One region of the Pseudobacillus sp. 179-B 2D1 NHS genome, then DNA from elsewhere that is predicted to be linked to it. Evidence: riboswitches for the same ligand, from Rfam matches in the RefSeq annotation. Region 1 holds a riboswitch; the other holds the start of a gene.

Region 1 (8,071 bases):
TCTGTATCATTAGCCATATCAATTGCCTGTTCATAGCTCTTTACTTTGAATAAGGCAATGACAGGTCCGAAAATTTCTTCCCTGGCAATTCGAGCATTCCGAGATACATTTTCAAAAATGGTTGGCTGCACATAAAAACCGCTGGCAAGCTCTTCATTCGCTGCCATCTCGCCTCCGCACAGAAGAGTCGCTTCTTTCTTGCCAGCTTCTATCATAGCTAGCACGCCGTCTCTTTGGTTTTTTGATACTGCCGGTCCCATAAATGAATCTGCTTCAAGGGGATTTCCCACTTTTAATTCTTTCGTACGTTCAACTAAACGATCACGAAATGCTTCATAGATTCCCTCTTCGACAATCACACGACTCGTTGCCGTACATTTTTGTCCGGTAGATTTAAAAGCGCCATTTATAGCAATACTCACAGCTTTTTCTACATCAGCATCTGCGAGTACGATCAATGGGTTTTTTCCACCCATTTCTAACTGCGCCTTTTTCCCATTTGCTGTTGCTTGATTTTGAATTTGCAAACCAACCTGATTAGAGCCGGTGAAAGAAATAGCTTTGATTCCCGGGTTTTCTACAAGCTCATTGCCGACTACCGACCCTCTTCCGAATACACAGTTTACAACACCCGCTGGCATCCCAGCTTCGTCAAAGGCTTTCATGACGTGATAAACAGACTTCGGAGTAAGATCTGCTGGCTTAATCACTATTGTGTTTCCATAAATAAGAGCTGGTGCGAGTTTCCAAACTGGAATAGCGATTGGAAAGTTCCAAGGAGTAATTAATGCAATTGGGCCAAGTGGGACACGGTTCGTATATAAAAGTGTGTCTGCATTGGCAGATGGAATCACGTCACCGATTGGCTGAAGACCTTCTGCTGCGTAATACTCTAGAATACTAATGGCACGCTGTGTCTCTCCAATTGATTCTGCAAGTGTTTTACCTTCTTCAAGCGCCAAGTCCCGCCCTACTTCTTCTATATTTTCACTTAAGATCGCTGCTGCCTTACGCAGATAGGATGCCCGTGTTTGGGAAGAGCATTTTTTCCATGACAAAAACGCTTCCTTCGCTGCTGCTACTGCTTCTTGAACATCCTCTTTTGAGCTAGAAGGAAATTCCCCTAGAATTTCTCCATTATGAGGACTTGTATTTTCTTTGTATTCCCCTGTAATTGGTTCTTTCCACTGTCCATTAATGTAATTTAAATAACGCATTGTTTCTCCTCCTCTTTCAACAATAATCACTTATACTGCTTTATCAAAAAAGCAATCGGGCATCTGTTCCTATCAGTTTGTCTATCTATCGTTCACTCGCAAATGAGTGGCAATGTTTCCCCAGACTATGCCGAAAAGTGAGAGGGAATGCGGATTCTACATTTGGTAAAAGTGTCGTGAATAGTGGAACTTTTTTTAGTTTAGCATATTTTCAGTTATTAGAAATAGCGAAATGGTTGTCTTGCAATCAAATGTTAGATGATTTTTCAGAGACCTGTACTTCATTCTGATTTCCTTCCTCTTCAGCTATGTATGAGCTTTTTAAAAGGAATGCTTTTATTAAGATAAACCGTCTCACCATGTAAAAGAATTAACTCTTTTCTTCAATATTCGCAATTAATTTTTGCGCCTCTTGCTTTAAGGTCACTTTATCCACTTTTCCTTGAACTAAAGGAATATCTTCCAAAATAAAAATCTTATCCGGAACCTTGAAACTGGCCAAACGGTCTCTACAATAATTGTAAATCTCGCTTAATGGAATTTCTTTCTTTTTGATAATAAAAGCAATGACTTGTTCGCCAAAGATGGCATGAGGCATTCCTAAAACCGCTGCTTTTTCTACTGCTTCATGCTTCGTTAGCATTTGTTCAATTTCGCCCCGGATAACCTGTTGTCCGCCTTTCTTGATCATATCTTTTTTTCGACCAACGACTTTAATTTTTTGCTCACTCGTGATTTTCGCCAAATCTCCTGTACTAAACCAGCCTTCTTTATACAGTTCTTCTGTTAGCTCCGGGCATTTATAATAGCCAAGAAATTTACAAGGTGTTTTAAAATGTAATTCACCTACGCCTTCTTTGGATAGATTCTCCAAATTATACGCCACTCCAGGTGTTAACGACCATTCTACTCCCTCCCGAATATCAGACTCTGTGTACATAAGGGCTCCTAATTCCGAGAGACCATACATACTAGTGATTTTACAATGATGTAAGGGGTCAAGTCCTTCAAAAAATTCGGCCGTAATCATTTCCCCAGCCAAGCTTACTTCCGTTAGCGATTTAAGCACAGATATATCACTAACTTTGTCAAACATACATAAAGCTTTGAATAACGAAGGACTGGTCACTAGTTTATTCGCAGGATTCCACTTCATTAGTTTTAAAATTGCCGGAAAACTAAATGATTCAGTAGCAACAATCGTGATTTGAGAATGAAGCCCCGCCAGCAGCCAGCAAAGCCCATACAACACCGATGTTGGAACCACCAGGAAAACCTTGTCTTCTTTTGAGAGGCTAGCCCCCTTAGTTAGTGCCCTTTCGGCAAACTCAAAAAAGGCTCTATCAACTATTATTCCCTTTGGTGTTCCCGTGCTGCCGGATGTGCACCCGATGATGTAAGGCGAGTGGTCCGCTTCCCTTCGTTTTGGTTTCCCAGCAATGATCTCCGTTTTCCATTCATGACCATCGGCTGATTCAATGATCGCAACCTCCTCACCCACAGAGCCTGCCCATGCCCGCACAGTTTTTTCTAAATAGAAACCGTTGTGTTCCTTGACTGTAAAGACGATATGCGGATCAATAAAGGATAGGATTTGAGTTAAATCTTCTTTTCTTAAGAGTGGGCTTATCGGGACAACTGTTCCGCCTAACTTGTTCACCGTGAGTAAGATACTTAAAAAAGTAGCCACCCCTGGTACAATGATCGCTACTTTTTTCCCTTTGATATCACCCATATCTTTCAAAATTGAATGATATTCTTTGACACTTTTCTTTAGGTCTCCTAACGTGTACGTCCCTGTTTGTGTAATTAGAGCTCTTTTAGATAAATCTGCTTCTTCACAAAAAATCCAATTATATAAATCCGTCATACGGACCTTCCTTTCGTAAGAAAACGTGCCATCTTTTCTAACATGTATAGCATGTATCAAAAAGAATGAACGCTGCTTTCAATTTCCTTTAAATTTAGACCATCAAGCACATTAGACAACTCTTGTTTTACGTTGAATTTTTATTAGTAACATAAGTTTTAAGCAAGCTTTCTATAATTAACTTTAACAGAGCAGCTTAACAAAGAGGGCGCCTTTTAAAAAAACATATTTTTTGATGCTTCGATAAATAGTTGCATGAACGCTTCTATTCTTAGAGAGTTTTTGTTAACTTATCTATTAAAAATTAAATTCCCTCTTAATATTCCGCATCTTCCCCCTACAATTTAGTGAAAGTCATACAAAAAGGCCTGCCAAAGATTGGCAGGCCTTTTTGTATCAGGGTACTCTCATAAAGAGCATCCCTGATTTTTGCCCAATCCTCTTTCTGTAACCAGGAGGCCATAGCTAAAAAATAACCGCAGGCCCTTAGCTTTGCGTCCTTATCTCTGGACAAGCTTTCCATCCTCGTTTGTAAATACAGCTTATTCCTGACAAATCTTAAGTCACAGAGCCTTCTCATGGTTATGATAATCGTTCTAAAAGTAAATGTAAACATCAATGTATAAATTAACCATTTCTTGTTCATATTTGACGAAAAGACCAATTATAGTTATTGCTTACTTCATATTTCTTCGTAGCAAGCTCTTTTATCATCGACGCTCACTTAGCTTATAAGCCCCCAAAATACATAGGCTCTTTCATTAACATTCATTAACGAGTGATGAATGGTAGAAAGAATGAAAAACTCCGGTACGTCTTCTCAGCCTATGAGTGAGCAGTTTCCTGCACACTCTCTTTTCCCTTTACTTTGTCAATCTTATCGATGAACATTTGAAACACTTTTTTCTTTTCTTCCAAATCCTTGATTTCTTCCTTTAGCTGATTAAACCTCTTTTCAAAAGGGGTATGATAAAGCTCACGGATATTGCGAATAATGTCTTCGTTAATTGTTGACTGAATCACTTGTTTAGTGATGCTGAATTTATAAGAATACACCTGTAGTTCCCGCTTGATTTCCTCGTATTCCTTATCTATATCTTTTAACAATTCGCCAATCTCGCGTTTCCATTCTTCTAAAGACTTCTTTACATGTTCCTCCATGTGTGGACTCCTTTATCCGTCATAGTATGTATCTTATTTATTGCTACCTTTCATTGTAGCAATTGAACTTTTCATCTTCTTTTCTATGAAATTACATGGAAATAAAAAATGAGTAACATCTTTTATTTTTTACCGTAACAGAAAAAAAGATTGCTGTATTTTCTTAAATCTTTTTCCTTCTATAGTAGAATGGACCCCTTATCTTGTTCTTTATTTTCTGTTACGATTAATCGGTAGATGAAAAACTATCATATTATGGAAGATTACAAAAATCATAGGAAGTTTTTTGAAAGAAAGGAGTCTATTATGAGAAAACTAACTGCGTTTTTCCTCACTCTTTTGTTGGTTCTCCCGATTATACCCTCTCCCTCTGCCGCAGATGACATCAGCGGTGCATTAGAAAAAGAAATGAGAGCGATGGTTGAGAAAGGAATTGTCTCTGGCTACGGAGAAGGACGCTATGCCCCAAAGGAAAAAGTAACAAGAGGACAATTCGCTGCTTTCTTAGCGCGAGCTCTTCATTTAAGTGGCGGAACGACAACATTTTCTGATGTTCCCCCTACATTAACACTGGCACCAAGCATCAATGCAGCAGCCCAAGCAGGGATCATTTCTGGTTATTCAAACGGGAAATTCGGTCCTGATGACTTTATCAACCGGGAACAAATGTCCGTCATGATCGACAATTCGCTTGATTTTCTTAAAGTATCGAAAATAAGAGGATCGCTTGATTTTACTGACGCCAATGAAATCACCTCCTCTATGTTCCGGTTAGCTATTGCTCACATGGTAGGACTTAATATTACCGCTGGCATTCCAAATGTTGATAAAAACAATAACAATCTCGGAACCCTTAGGTTTGAACCGAAAAGCCACACAACACGCGAACAAGCGGCGGCTTTTATTTATCGAATGCTTAAGGTTGCTGAAAAAGAAGAAGAGCCCGAGCCGGATGGGCCATTTAGAGTGGGAACAGTGGACGCAAACGGCAACCTGAATACCGGCGCTAAAAGCTTTGATACATACGAAAAAGCCGCAGCGGCTATGGCAAATGATCCGGCACAAGTTATTATGTCCGGCAACCAAATCGTTAAAATGAATGCCGGCATCGTCGTTGCTAAACCGACCGTTGAACATGCGGCCACATTAATCTATGATTCTTCATTAAAAAACTTTTATTTCAATGTGGACGCCGGAGCTTATGGTACTCCTCCAACTGAATTGGAATACGTCACATCGGATGCAGAAAAAATAGAAATCAAAATTGCTGGAAAAACAGGTTTTGTCAAGCACAGCGATGCCTACCTTTTGCCTCAACCAATGATTAAGCGTCGAGCTTATTATTCAAAAGAGAACAACGGCCAATTGGTTCATCATTTATATAACTTTAATACAGATAAGTTTGTTACATACAGCGTAGGCCCTGCCCCTTCATTCATGAATTCTGGGGTGGAATATTACAGCTGGGATGGTGTTCATTTTAGAACGAAGCAAGGGGAAGCAGGAGCAGCTTATCAATATTTCAACATGCTATCTGCCCGTGCTAAAACAAATTATACTGCAGCTGACTTAGATCGGTATATTGATCAGGAGTTAGCAAGAAGAGAACAACTGCCAGGCTCTACATATAAGGACGCCACAAAGCTTAGCAAACTAAAAGGAATGGGCTCTTATTTTAAAGCAGCCGAGCAAAAATACAAGATTAACGCCCTGCTAATGCTTGGTATCTCTATTAATGAAAGCCAATTCGGCATGAGCGGCAATGCGTTGCAAAAAAATAACCTGTTTGGCCTGAACGTAACGGATAATAATCCGGAGAACGGCGATGCGTTTAAAACGCCTCAAGACAGCATCAATAGTTTTGCCAATAATTTCTTGAATAAAAAATATATCCCTATCCCACAAGATGGCCGGTTACTTTATCAAAATGGCGCTCACCTTGGCAATAAAAATAGCGGAATCAACGTAAGATACGCTTCTGATACAAACTGGGGCTACAAAGCAGCCGGTCATATGTATACACTGGATAAGGCAATGGGCGGCAAGGATTTTGTTAACAATCCTGCTCCATATTCAATCGGATTGACCACACAGTTGGTAAATGTGAGAAGCGGAGCTGGAACAAGCTTTGCCAAGCAGTTCACTTACCCTTCAGCCGGCTATTCAGTCGTCATTGTTGACACGGTTAAAGGAACAGATGGATCAACCTGGTATAAAGTTCTATCCGATAGTTTGGAAAATGAATTTTCCTATATTCATTCGGACTATATTAAAAAAATTAATATTGCCCGTTAAATAAAACAACGGTACGCTTTTCATTTGCGTACCGTTGTTTTGCCATTATCGCTTCTTTGTAAATGTTTTATTGGAGGCTTTCCTTCATTATTACGATATACCTTTTGTTCTAGATAGAAATTGAAAAAGGAACTGAACCATTTTCCAAACAAAAATAGCGCTGCTCAATTTGAACAGCGCCTTTCATATATAAAGTGCCTAAATTTGATCGCCAGCATCATTTATAGCTTTTTTTCATTGCGTTTAAAATACCGATAAACTTCATCATCAGACCAGGCGAGCCGCTTTTGCAAAACGGCTGTGTATAGCATTAAAAGGAGCGGCCCATCCGAATTACTTTGAAATTCGGTCCCTCGCTTTTGAAAAGCTTCCATTAGCGGAAGAGCAAAGTCCATTCGACCGTTTCGATAATAAAAATCTACTTCTGCATGTACTTCTTTAACAAATTCCAAAAGTTCAGCCTTTTCTAAAAGTGGAATTTCCTCCTCTATCACTTGGTAAGGTACATCAAATAACAAATCAATGGTTTCATTTGTAAGTTTTTCTCTACCAATGAATAGCCGGTTCACATCTTTTTCCAAATCACGAATCAGCTTAAACTCCCCTCTTCGTGGCTTAAGCTGTTTTACAATATTTGAATAGTACCAGTGTTGATTGCTTTTTCCTTGATTAAAATGCTCCCATGCTTTCGCTCCTTCTTCTTCCATTACCTTGTGAATGCTGCGGACATTATGAATCTTGTCACAGACAATAACTTGAAGTGCCTCTTTCGACATAAACGGCAAAGCAGCAATCGTTGCCTGTTTTCTCTCTTCCCAAGATAAGGATTTATCCTGCTCTGAAGCTGCTCTCACAATATCCGCTACCCGTCTACCAAACTCTGTGACTAGCTGATCATACGTGGTCTCTGTGTCCTCCAGAGTATCATGAAGGATTCCTGCTGCAATGACTCCCTCAGAGCAGCCTGCTTTTTGCAGCATCATCCCCACGGCAAATGGATGAGCAATGTAAGGAATAGCAGCCGCTTTACGCACTTGCTCCCTATGAGCGATTGCAGCAAAGTTGATAGCTTTTTCAATAAGTTCCATTGTATTTCCCCCACCTTTTGAAAGATTTCACTTTTCTATTCTTATACCCTATTCAATCGATATTTTTCAGGAAGAAGACCTTGATCTATTCATTATAAACCTTCCGTTTCAAAGAGACAGATACAGTTCAGAGGAATTTTGAAAATACTCTGCGAGGTGAATGGAGAAGAAGAAGAGAGGTAAACGGCCGCTGACAGACATGGCAGAACAACTATTATCATTGCCATGCCTGTTTCAACAGCTCACTTTAACAAACAGCTGACAGATTATCATTTAAACAGCTGCCTGTGTCCAAACTGATTAATTAGTGAGACGAAGTCTTTAATTCTTTTGGGCCTTTATAGCGAGTAATCTGATCCGGCGTCTTTGCATGAGGAAAGGAAAGATTTTTATATACGTCTGCATTCTCAATGCCGTTTCTATAACATTCGTCCACATTA
Region 2 (8,071 bases), on a different contig from region 1:
GCGGCTAACCTCCCGCTCTTAATAGTTGTTACTTAAGTAACAACTTATGGAAGTATATCAGCTACTCATGGAAAAAATCAACAGATTTTGCTAAAATACCAGTTACAAAGGTAGCGACTAAGGTTGTGTTGGAGGGCTTATGAAAGAAGACATTTTAGAAATATTAAAAAATCTAAATTTTACCGAGTATGAAGGGAAAGCATATCTTACTTTGTTGGAAGAATCGCCATTAACTGGCTATGCAGTAGCAAAAAATTCCGGTGTACCACGCTCAAGAATTTATGAAGTTCTGGACAGTCTTACCATGCGTGGAGACATTCTGGTTAGTCCTGGAAACACACCACAATATACACCTGTTCCTGCAAAAGAGCTAATTAAAAGCCGTCGAATGAAGGCAGAAGAGAATTTTGAAATGGCAGAAAAGTCATTAGCGGAGTTTGAACGTTCTGCAAATGACCGTGAAAACATCTGGAATATCACGGGACGCAATGAAATACTTGATAAGGTAAAAGCTTGTATAGCATCTGCAAAAAAAAGAATTCTCTTAGAGATTTGGAAAGAAGAATTTGAAGAATTGGAGTCTGAACTAAGACAGGCAGCAAAAAGAGGAGTTAATGTAACGATTATTATTTATGGGGAAATCGTCTCTGATTTTGCTAATGTTTACCTCCACTATATGGGTCATGAAATTACGGAAAAGTACGGTGGACGATGGCTAGTTATTAGTGGAGATGATTCAGAAGTAGTAGCAGGTATTGTCTCACTGGAGAAAGATAGCCGTGCAGCCTGGACGATGCATGTAGGCTTAGTCATGCCCATTACAGAATTCATGATTCACCATTTGTATCTCATGGAAATTATGGAGAAACATAAAGATCTTTTAGAAGAAAGTTTTGGGAAAAAACTCGTCAATTTACGCCGCAAATTTTCTATCCATCCGAATTTTAAAAAACATTACGTGGACTAAATTTATACTATTATTGTTTTATACAATATAAGAACAAAAGCATTACTTCATAGCAAATAATGCTTTTTTCTTAAACTAACAGGTATTAGAGTTCACAGGCGCGAGCAGCTTCAACAGCCATTGAACTTCAACAATTGGGCGCGACTGCTATGCGATACAGGTAGAAAATGAGCAACTTTTTATAAAAATGAAAATAAGGCTGCTGAATAAGAATCTATTTTTGATCAACCTTTTTCCAAAACATGATTTTTGTATATGCTGCTCAATAAAATGCACCAAGATATTTTTGGTCAAATTTTATTCCAATCTAGCACTACATCTGCTCATGATCGACTCATTTTTAAATTTAAGTACATTAGCTTGAATGTATTATTGTAAACTCTCCAAATTATGTACCTTAAAACAGAGGTTTGTACGATTATTAACATCAAATTTTTCGTAAAGGCTCTGTATATGTTTTTTTATAGTATTTTCACTAATAAATAGCATGTCGGCAATTTGTTTATTGGAATATTCCTTTTTCACGTAGCGCAACACGCCTCTCTCTAGGCGTTAAGGAATTTCCAAAGAAACCGTTTTCAATAACCAGTGCTCATGCAATCTTTGCGCTAAATACCTCAATATAATTTCAAGACACATAACCTCAGTTTTATTAATTTCTTTTTTATTTTTTGAAGTAACAAAGTCCACCAATCCAACAACTCTATTATCCTTTACTAAAAATATTCCTGTGTTGTTATAGAATCCATATTTGTCATAAAGCTATTAAAATACTCACTTTTTTCATAGTCTTTTTTTGATTGAAGATCGAGAAGCCCAATTACACGGCGCTTGGGGATAATGTGTTTTAGTTTGTAAGGAACTAATTGATCCATTTCAAAATAATTGTCTAAATAATCTTTAGTAATGGGGGTACCCCTTATTAGAAATAAATGTATTTTTATGATCAAGGATAAATTAGAAAATGATCAAACCTTTTATAAAATCCAAGCTTAAATGTTCTGAATAGGAATTCACTTTGATAAAACTTTTTCAAAATGAATTCCTAATTACGATAATCTTTTTAGTGCTAAATCTGTCGAGGGGAGGGAGTATTTTACTTCTTCTATATTTTCCATTTTTTATTGACTGTTTAGGCTAAAAGAACTATTATGTTCGTAAGAAGTTATTCAATTAAGCCATTTACTACTTAATATAATAGTCATATAGAGAAGCGATGAACAGCCATTTATATCTGGGCACTTGAATGGCTTGGAGCGACTAGTGCAACCGACTCTTTTCTTAGAGTCGGTTTTTTGTCGAATGGGTTTTATTTAACTTAAACATTATATATTTCATAGAGCTGGAGGAAAATAAATTGAAAAAAGCACCTGTTACACCGGATCTTTCTGAAATTTCTCACTTGATAGAGCCATTAGATGAAAAAAATAAACCAATTGAAGCCTTGTTAAAAGAGTTAAGAGATGTCAAATATGCACTGGATCAGTCTTCTATCATTGCTATCACTGATCAAAAGGGAAGGATCTTTCATGTAAATGACCAGTTCTGTAAAATTTCCAAATATAGCCGAGAAGAATTAATAGGTCAAGACCATCGTATTTTAAATTCAGGCTATCATTCTGGGGGATTTTTCAAACAAATGTGGGCTACAATTGGATCAGGAGAAACCTGGAGAGGAGAGGTGCGGAATAGAGCGAAGGATGGTTCTTTTTACTGGGTAGATACGACGATTGTTCCATTTTTAAATGATCAGGGAAAACCATATCAATATGTGTCGATCCGAAATGATATCAGTTCTCGAAAGAAAATGGAAGAAGAAATGCGAAGAAGCGAGGAGAAATACCGTTTAATTACGGAAAACTCAGCTGACTTGATTTCAATTATTGACAAAGAAGGAAACTTTCAATACATTTCTCCTTCTCATATAACAATACTGGGGCATGACATGTGTGAACTAAAGTCTAACCAGCTCTTCAAGTGGATTCATGAAGAAGATCAAAAGATTTTATACACTGAATTAAGATTGCTAGCTAAAAAGAAAAAAATGTCTTCGCAGATAGAGTTTCGTATTAGAACGAGCAGAAATCAGTATAAGGATATGGAAGCAAGAATTAGTCCCATTATGAACGGGGACAGAAAAGCAAAAGATTTCGTGTTTATCATGAGAGACATAACCGATCGGAAAAAGTCGGAAAAAATGATTTATCATTTAGCCTATCATGATACTTTGACCGATCTGCCGAACCGCAGATTGTTTATGAAGCATTTGCGGGAGGAGATTAAGAAAGCAAAAAGTTCCTCTTCTCAGCTTGCTGTAATGTTTATTGATTTAGATCGATTCAAATTTGTGAATGATTCATGGGGGCATGAGAATGGCGATTTCATTTTAACTAAAGCAGCCGAGCGTATTAAAAAGTCACTTCGTTCATCGGATTTAGTTGCCCGATTAGGAGGCGATGAATTCACTGTACTGCTAAGTGGCATATCCAAAATAGAAGAACTGGAGCGGCTGGTGGAACGGATTCATTTAGACTTCCAAGAACCGTTAGAAATCGCCGGCCAGATGTATACACCTTCCTGTAGTATCGGTATTGCGACCTTTCCGCAAGATGGAGAGAAAGCTGGTGAACTGTTGAGCAAAGCAGATACCGCTCTTTATTTTGTAAAAGAACGAGGCCGGAACGGATATGCCTTTTTCGAAGCAGAAATGGAAGAAAAGTCATTGGAGCGTATTTTATTAGAGAATGAGTTGAGAAAAGCGATTCAGCTTGAGCAGTTTCATATTGATTATCAACCGAAAATAGATCTTTCAAAAAACATATTAATTGGAATGGAAGCGCTCGTGCGTTGGAATCATCCAGAACTGGGGAAGATTTCTCCCAATAATTTTATTCCCTTGGCTGAAGAAACAGGAATAATTATCCCTTTAGGGGAATGGGTACTGCGCCGTGGGTGTGAACAAAATAAAGAATGGCAAGATAAGGGTTATACTCCGCTAAAGATATCCATCAATTTGTCTGCGCGCCAAATCTCGGACCCTGATATTGTAAGGAAAATTGAAAAGATTCTAATAGAAACCAGATTGGAGCCGAAATGGCTTGAGATTGAAGTGACAGAAAGTGTATTTGTTAATATTGAAAATGCAATAACTATTTTACAACAACTTAGAGATTTGGGGATTCATATCTCTATTGATGACTTTGGAACAGGGTACAGTTCATTTAGCTATATTAAGCATTTACCTGTCGATACGCTGAAAATTGATGCTTCGTTCATTCGGGATATTCATCAAAATAAGGAAAGTCAGGCTATTGTGCAAGCTGTCTTGACACTTTCACAAACCCTTGGCATCAATGTGATTGCAGAAGGGGTTGAAAATCAGGGACAGCTAAATGTTCTGAGAGAGGATGGCTGTCTCCAAGGGCAAGGTTTTTTATTTAGTAAGCCTTTGTCTAGTCAGGACTTTGAAGAGTATTTAAAAGAATCTGCCAGAGGTACGGGAATTAAGAGATAGATTAAAGAAGATGCATTAACGACAACGAGCAGCTATATAAGGATTGAGGGAGGAAAAGTATGAAGCTTTTTTCAAAGAAAACAAAGTCATGGATGGACTATTTGGATAATTCTGCGGCAAAAGAGATATCTACAGTAGGAGAAAGGGTGAAAGAACGGCTGGCATTTATGGGAGTCAGCCAAGAAACGCTGGATCATGTGAAGGAAGCTCTGCCCATTCTTCTTCCTTACAAAGAAGAAATAGTGAATCAATTTTACGAGCATATTACTTCTGTAGATCACCTTAAACAAATGATCACAGAACATTCTACAGTTGAGCGCTTAAGGCTGACAATGGAAAGGTATGTTGAGCAGCTCCTCCGAGCGGACGTTGATAAAGAATATATACTGACGAGAATCGTGGTTGGCCAGGTGCACAGCCGCATCCATCTGACAGCAGAACACTTTATTGCTGCGCATCATCTGCTGATTCAAATTATGACAACAATATTGATGGAGAAACTCCATCCGCATCCTAACCAAATGATGAAGATAGTTCTTGCCGTTCAGAAACTAGCAGCCTTCGACCAGCAGCTTATCGTTGAGGTTTACATGGAAGAAACATTTAAATCTTTTCTATTTGGTGTTTCTGACATGCTCAATGACATGACACAGCTGAATACAACAAAGCAGCTGATCACAGAAATGGACAATATAGTGAAGGAAAGTCATAATGTTACAGCTGCTGCCGAGGAAGTGAGCGCCTCTATTATGGAAGTAGCCGATCATTCCGTCAAAGTAGCTGAAAGAACAGATGAAGCCGTTCAATCGGCTGAGCAAAGCAAACAGGTTATTAATGAAGCCTTACAGGATATTCAAAAAGTGGGTCATGTCTACCGTGATGTGACGAGACAAGTCAATCAACTAAATGAGGAAATTGAGCAAATTCAAAGTGTAGTAAAAGTGATTCAAGAAATTACAGATCAAACGAATTTACTTGCTCTAAACGCGAGTATTGAAGCAGCGCGTGCCGGAGAACATGGAAAAGGCTTTGCGGTTGTAGCGAAAGAGGTTCGGAAGTTAGCTGAACATACAAAAGAACAAACCATGCAGATTACCGTCAATATGGAATCTTTGCAAAGCGTTTCTCATCAAGTGACACAACAAATGGGCAGCACTGAAAAGCTGGTTGAGCGAAGTGTTAAAGAAGCCCAGTATGCGGATGAAGCATTAGAAAAAATCGTCTCAACCATGCAGAAAATCAACCAATCGACTTCACAAATTGCGGCAATGACGGAGGAGCAGACTTCTGCGATTATGGAAATTGCCCAACGAAATTCAGCGATGCTTGATCTTGGTACTTTATCTCAAGATATTGCCAAGAGAACGGCTCAAGTAATCTTTGAACTAAGCAAACAGATGGATAAGTATCGCCGCACCTTCTTTGAAACAAATATTAGACTAAATGCCAAAGATGTTATTAAGGTGGCCAAAACAGATCACCTTCTTTGGAAATGGAAGGTTTATAATATGCTGCTTGAGATAGAAACGCTTGATTCGAATCAGGTCTCATCCTATGAAGCGTGCAGGCTCGGTCAATGGTATTACGGCGAGCTACCTCCGTACATTAAAAACCAATCCGCGTTTCAACAGCTCGAAGAGCCTCACCAAGCTGTACATTATTATGCAAAGCAAGCTGTAGAAAGCTACGAACAAGGAAATCTTCCTGAAGCTCAACATGCCTTTGAACAGCTTCAGGAAGCTTCTGATCATGTTATTTCCTTGTTATCTCAGTTGGAAAAAATGATCTAGCAACGTTATACATTGGATGAAACATCTGTTCTTTCTATAACAAGATAGAAAGAACAGTGTACGAAACTGAAGTGAACATACAAAGTTAGACACAGAAATCAGGCAGCTGCTTGGACAATTTGATGGGCATAGGAGCGGCCCTTCACAGCTTAAAAGTGCAGAATAATTTGTTCTTCTAAATAATCATTGATATTTTTTAGCCGCTTCATAATGAAAGAGAAATGAGGGATTAAAAATGGCTGTGCACAATGTAATGGAAGGTGTCATCAAAGGAATAGTTGCAGAGCATTTAGACCGCTTGCATCTTTCTTGTAAATGTGAGAAGTGCCGAGAGGTTATTTTAGCGCTTTCACTAAATAAAGTACGTCCAAAATATATTGTTAAGGACAGTTAGCGTCCTCTAGTGGAGGCAATGCACACGGTTGTGAATACCCAAGAAAACGATAATACAATAGCTATCGTTGCTCAAGCTGCAGCACAAGTTTCTTCAAATAAACGCTGTACCAATATAGAATAAACACAAGATTCATTTACAAGCTTATCAACTAAGTAATTTTCAAGTAAATTATAGGCAAAGAAAAGGAATCTTTGTATTTCAAGTGTTTCATGTTGCCGGAGGTAAAGTTAAAGCAGGAATGGATGATTACTAAGAAAAATTCAAAATGAAAGACGAATTCATCCGTTATTAGGGTCTCGGAGACATTACATACTATCGAAATCATGTGAATTCAATGATTTTTATAAATAAAGGATGATCATCAAATTGCCCAAATTCTTAACTTTAATGCTAAGAATTCGGGCTTTTCCTGTTGAAAGCTCCTTATCGTTATAAAGGTGCAATTTTTGAATACCATCTTGAGTACAGGTTACGAGAAATTAAGTGATAACAATGTATCGGACAATAAATGGTTGGTTGAATTCACTGACACTCAAATGGTGAAAAGTCTAAGTGAAGATGTAATGATAAAAGTAAAACAATTAAAGAATCTTATAAAACTCTTAAGATTTTCTTAAATACTTGTCATAAACATTTTGCATAGTTGTTAATAGAGGAAAGGGAGGAAAAGTGATATGAAAAAGAAAATCCTAATCGTTGAGGATGAGAAGAAGATTGCCCGGATTCTTTCACTAGAGCTAGAGCATGAGGGATACGAAGTTGAGGCCGTGGAAAATGGAAAGGAAGCCTTAAAACGCGTAAAGGAAGGCGAATGGAACCTCGTTTTACTGGATGTTATGCTCCCTGAAATGAGCGGTTTTGAGGTCCTGCGACGGGTTCGCTTAGAGGATGAAAAAACGCCCATTATCTTGGTTACAGCCCGTAATTCTGTATACGATAAAGTGAATGGGCTTGATCATGGTGCAAATGACTATATTACAAAACCCTTTGAGATGGAGGAACTATTAGCAAGAGTCAGATCAGCTCTTAGGGTCTCGGAATTAAAAATGAAGTTGAATTCGACCAATTCCTTAAAAATCATCGATGACTTAGAGGTTGATGACGTTGCAAGATCTGTATTTAGGGCAAATCTATCTGTAGAATTGACTAGAAGAGAGTTTGATTTGCTGGTATTTATGATGGATCATTCTAATCAAGTTTTATCAAGAGATCAACTACTTAACGCAGTATGGGGATTTGATTATGTAGGGGAAACGAATGTAGTAGACGTATACATGGGTTATCTACGAAAAAAAATAGATCATGGGTTCTCACATCCCCTTATTCATACGGTTCGTGGAGTGGGCTTTATGATCAAAGGAAAGAAAAATGAGTATCAAAGCAAAGCTTAGTTTACTTTTAGT

Evidence for each region. A riboswitch is a leader RNA that binds a small molecule or an ion and turns the genes downstream of it on or off. The one in region 1 is predicted to bind cyclic di-GMP.
Region 2: linked by a shared signal. The riboswitch ahead of ACH0BF_RS22945 (sensor domain-containing protein) and the one ahead of ACH0BF_RS03540 (class I adenylate-forming enzyme family protein) in region 1 are both predicted to bind cyclic di-GMP.

What each region holds. Positions count from the first base shown of each region.
Region 1 covers NZ_JBIQDP010000002.1:240,421-248,491, forward strand. The annotation lists gene ACH0BF_RS03535 (aldehyde dehydrogenase family protein) at 1-1,217, opposite strand, end outside; gene ACH0BF_RS03540 (class I adenylate-forming enzyme family protein) at 1,588-3,087, opposite strand; cyclic di-GMP riboswitch class I at 3,531-3,618, opposite strand; gene ACH0BF_RS03545 (hypothetical protein) at 3,913-4,248, opposite strand; gene ACH0BF_RS03550 (S-layer homology domain-containing protein) at 4,555-6,543, shown strand; gene ACH0BF_RS03555 (HD domain-containing protein) at 6,765-7,631, opposite strand; gene ACH0BF_RS03560 (carbon-nitrogen hydrolase family protein) at 7,936-8,071, opposite strand, start outside.
Region 2 covers NZ_JBIQDP010000036.1:14,277-22,347, forward strand. The annotation lists gene ACH0BF_RS22935 (TrmB family transcriptional regulator) at 140-967, shown strand; gene ACH0BF_RS22940 (response regulator transcription factor) at 1,337-1,504, opposite strand; cyclic di-GMP riboswitch class II at 2,169-2,251, shown strand; gene ACH0BF_RS22945 (sensor domain-containing protein) at 2,325-4,481, shown strand; gene ACH0BF_RS22950 (methyl-accepting chemotaxis protein) at 4,541-6,271, shown strand; gene ACH0BF_RS22955 (late competence development ComFB family protein) at 6,507-6,665, shown strand; gene ACH0BF_RS22960 (response regulator transcription factor) at 7,343-8,059, shown strand; gene ACH0BF_RS22965 (sensor histidine kinase) at 8,037-8,071, shown strand, end outside.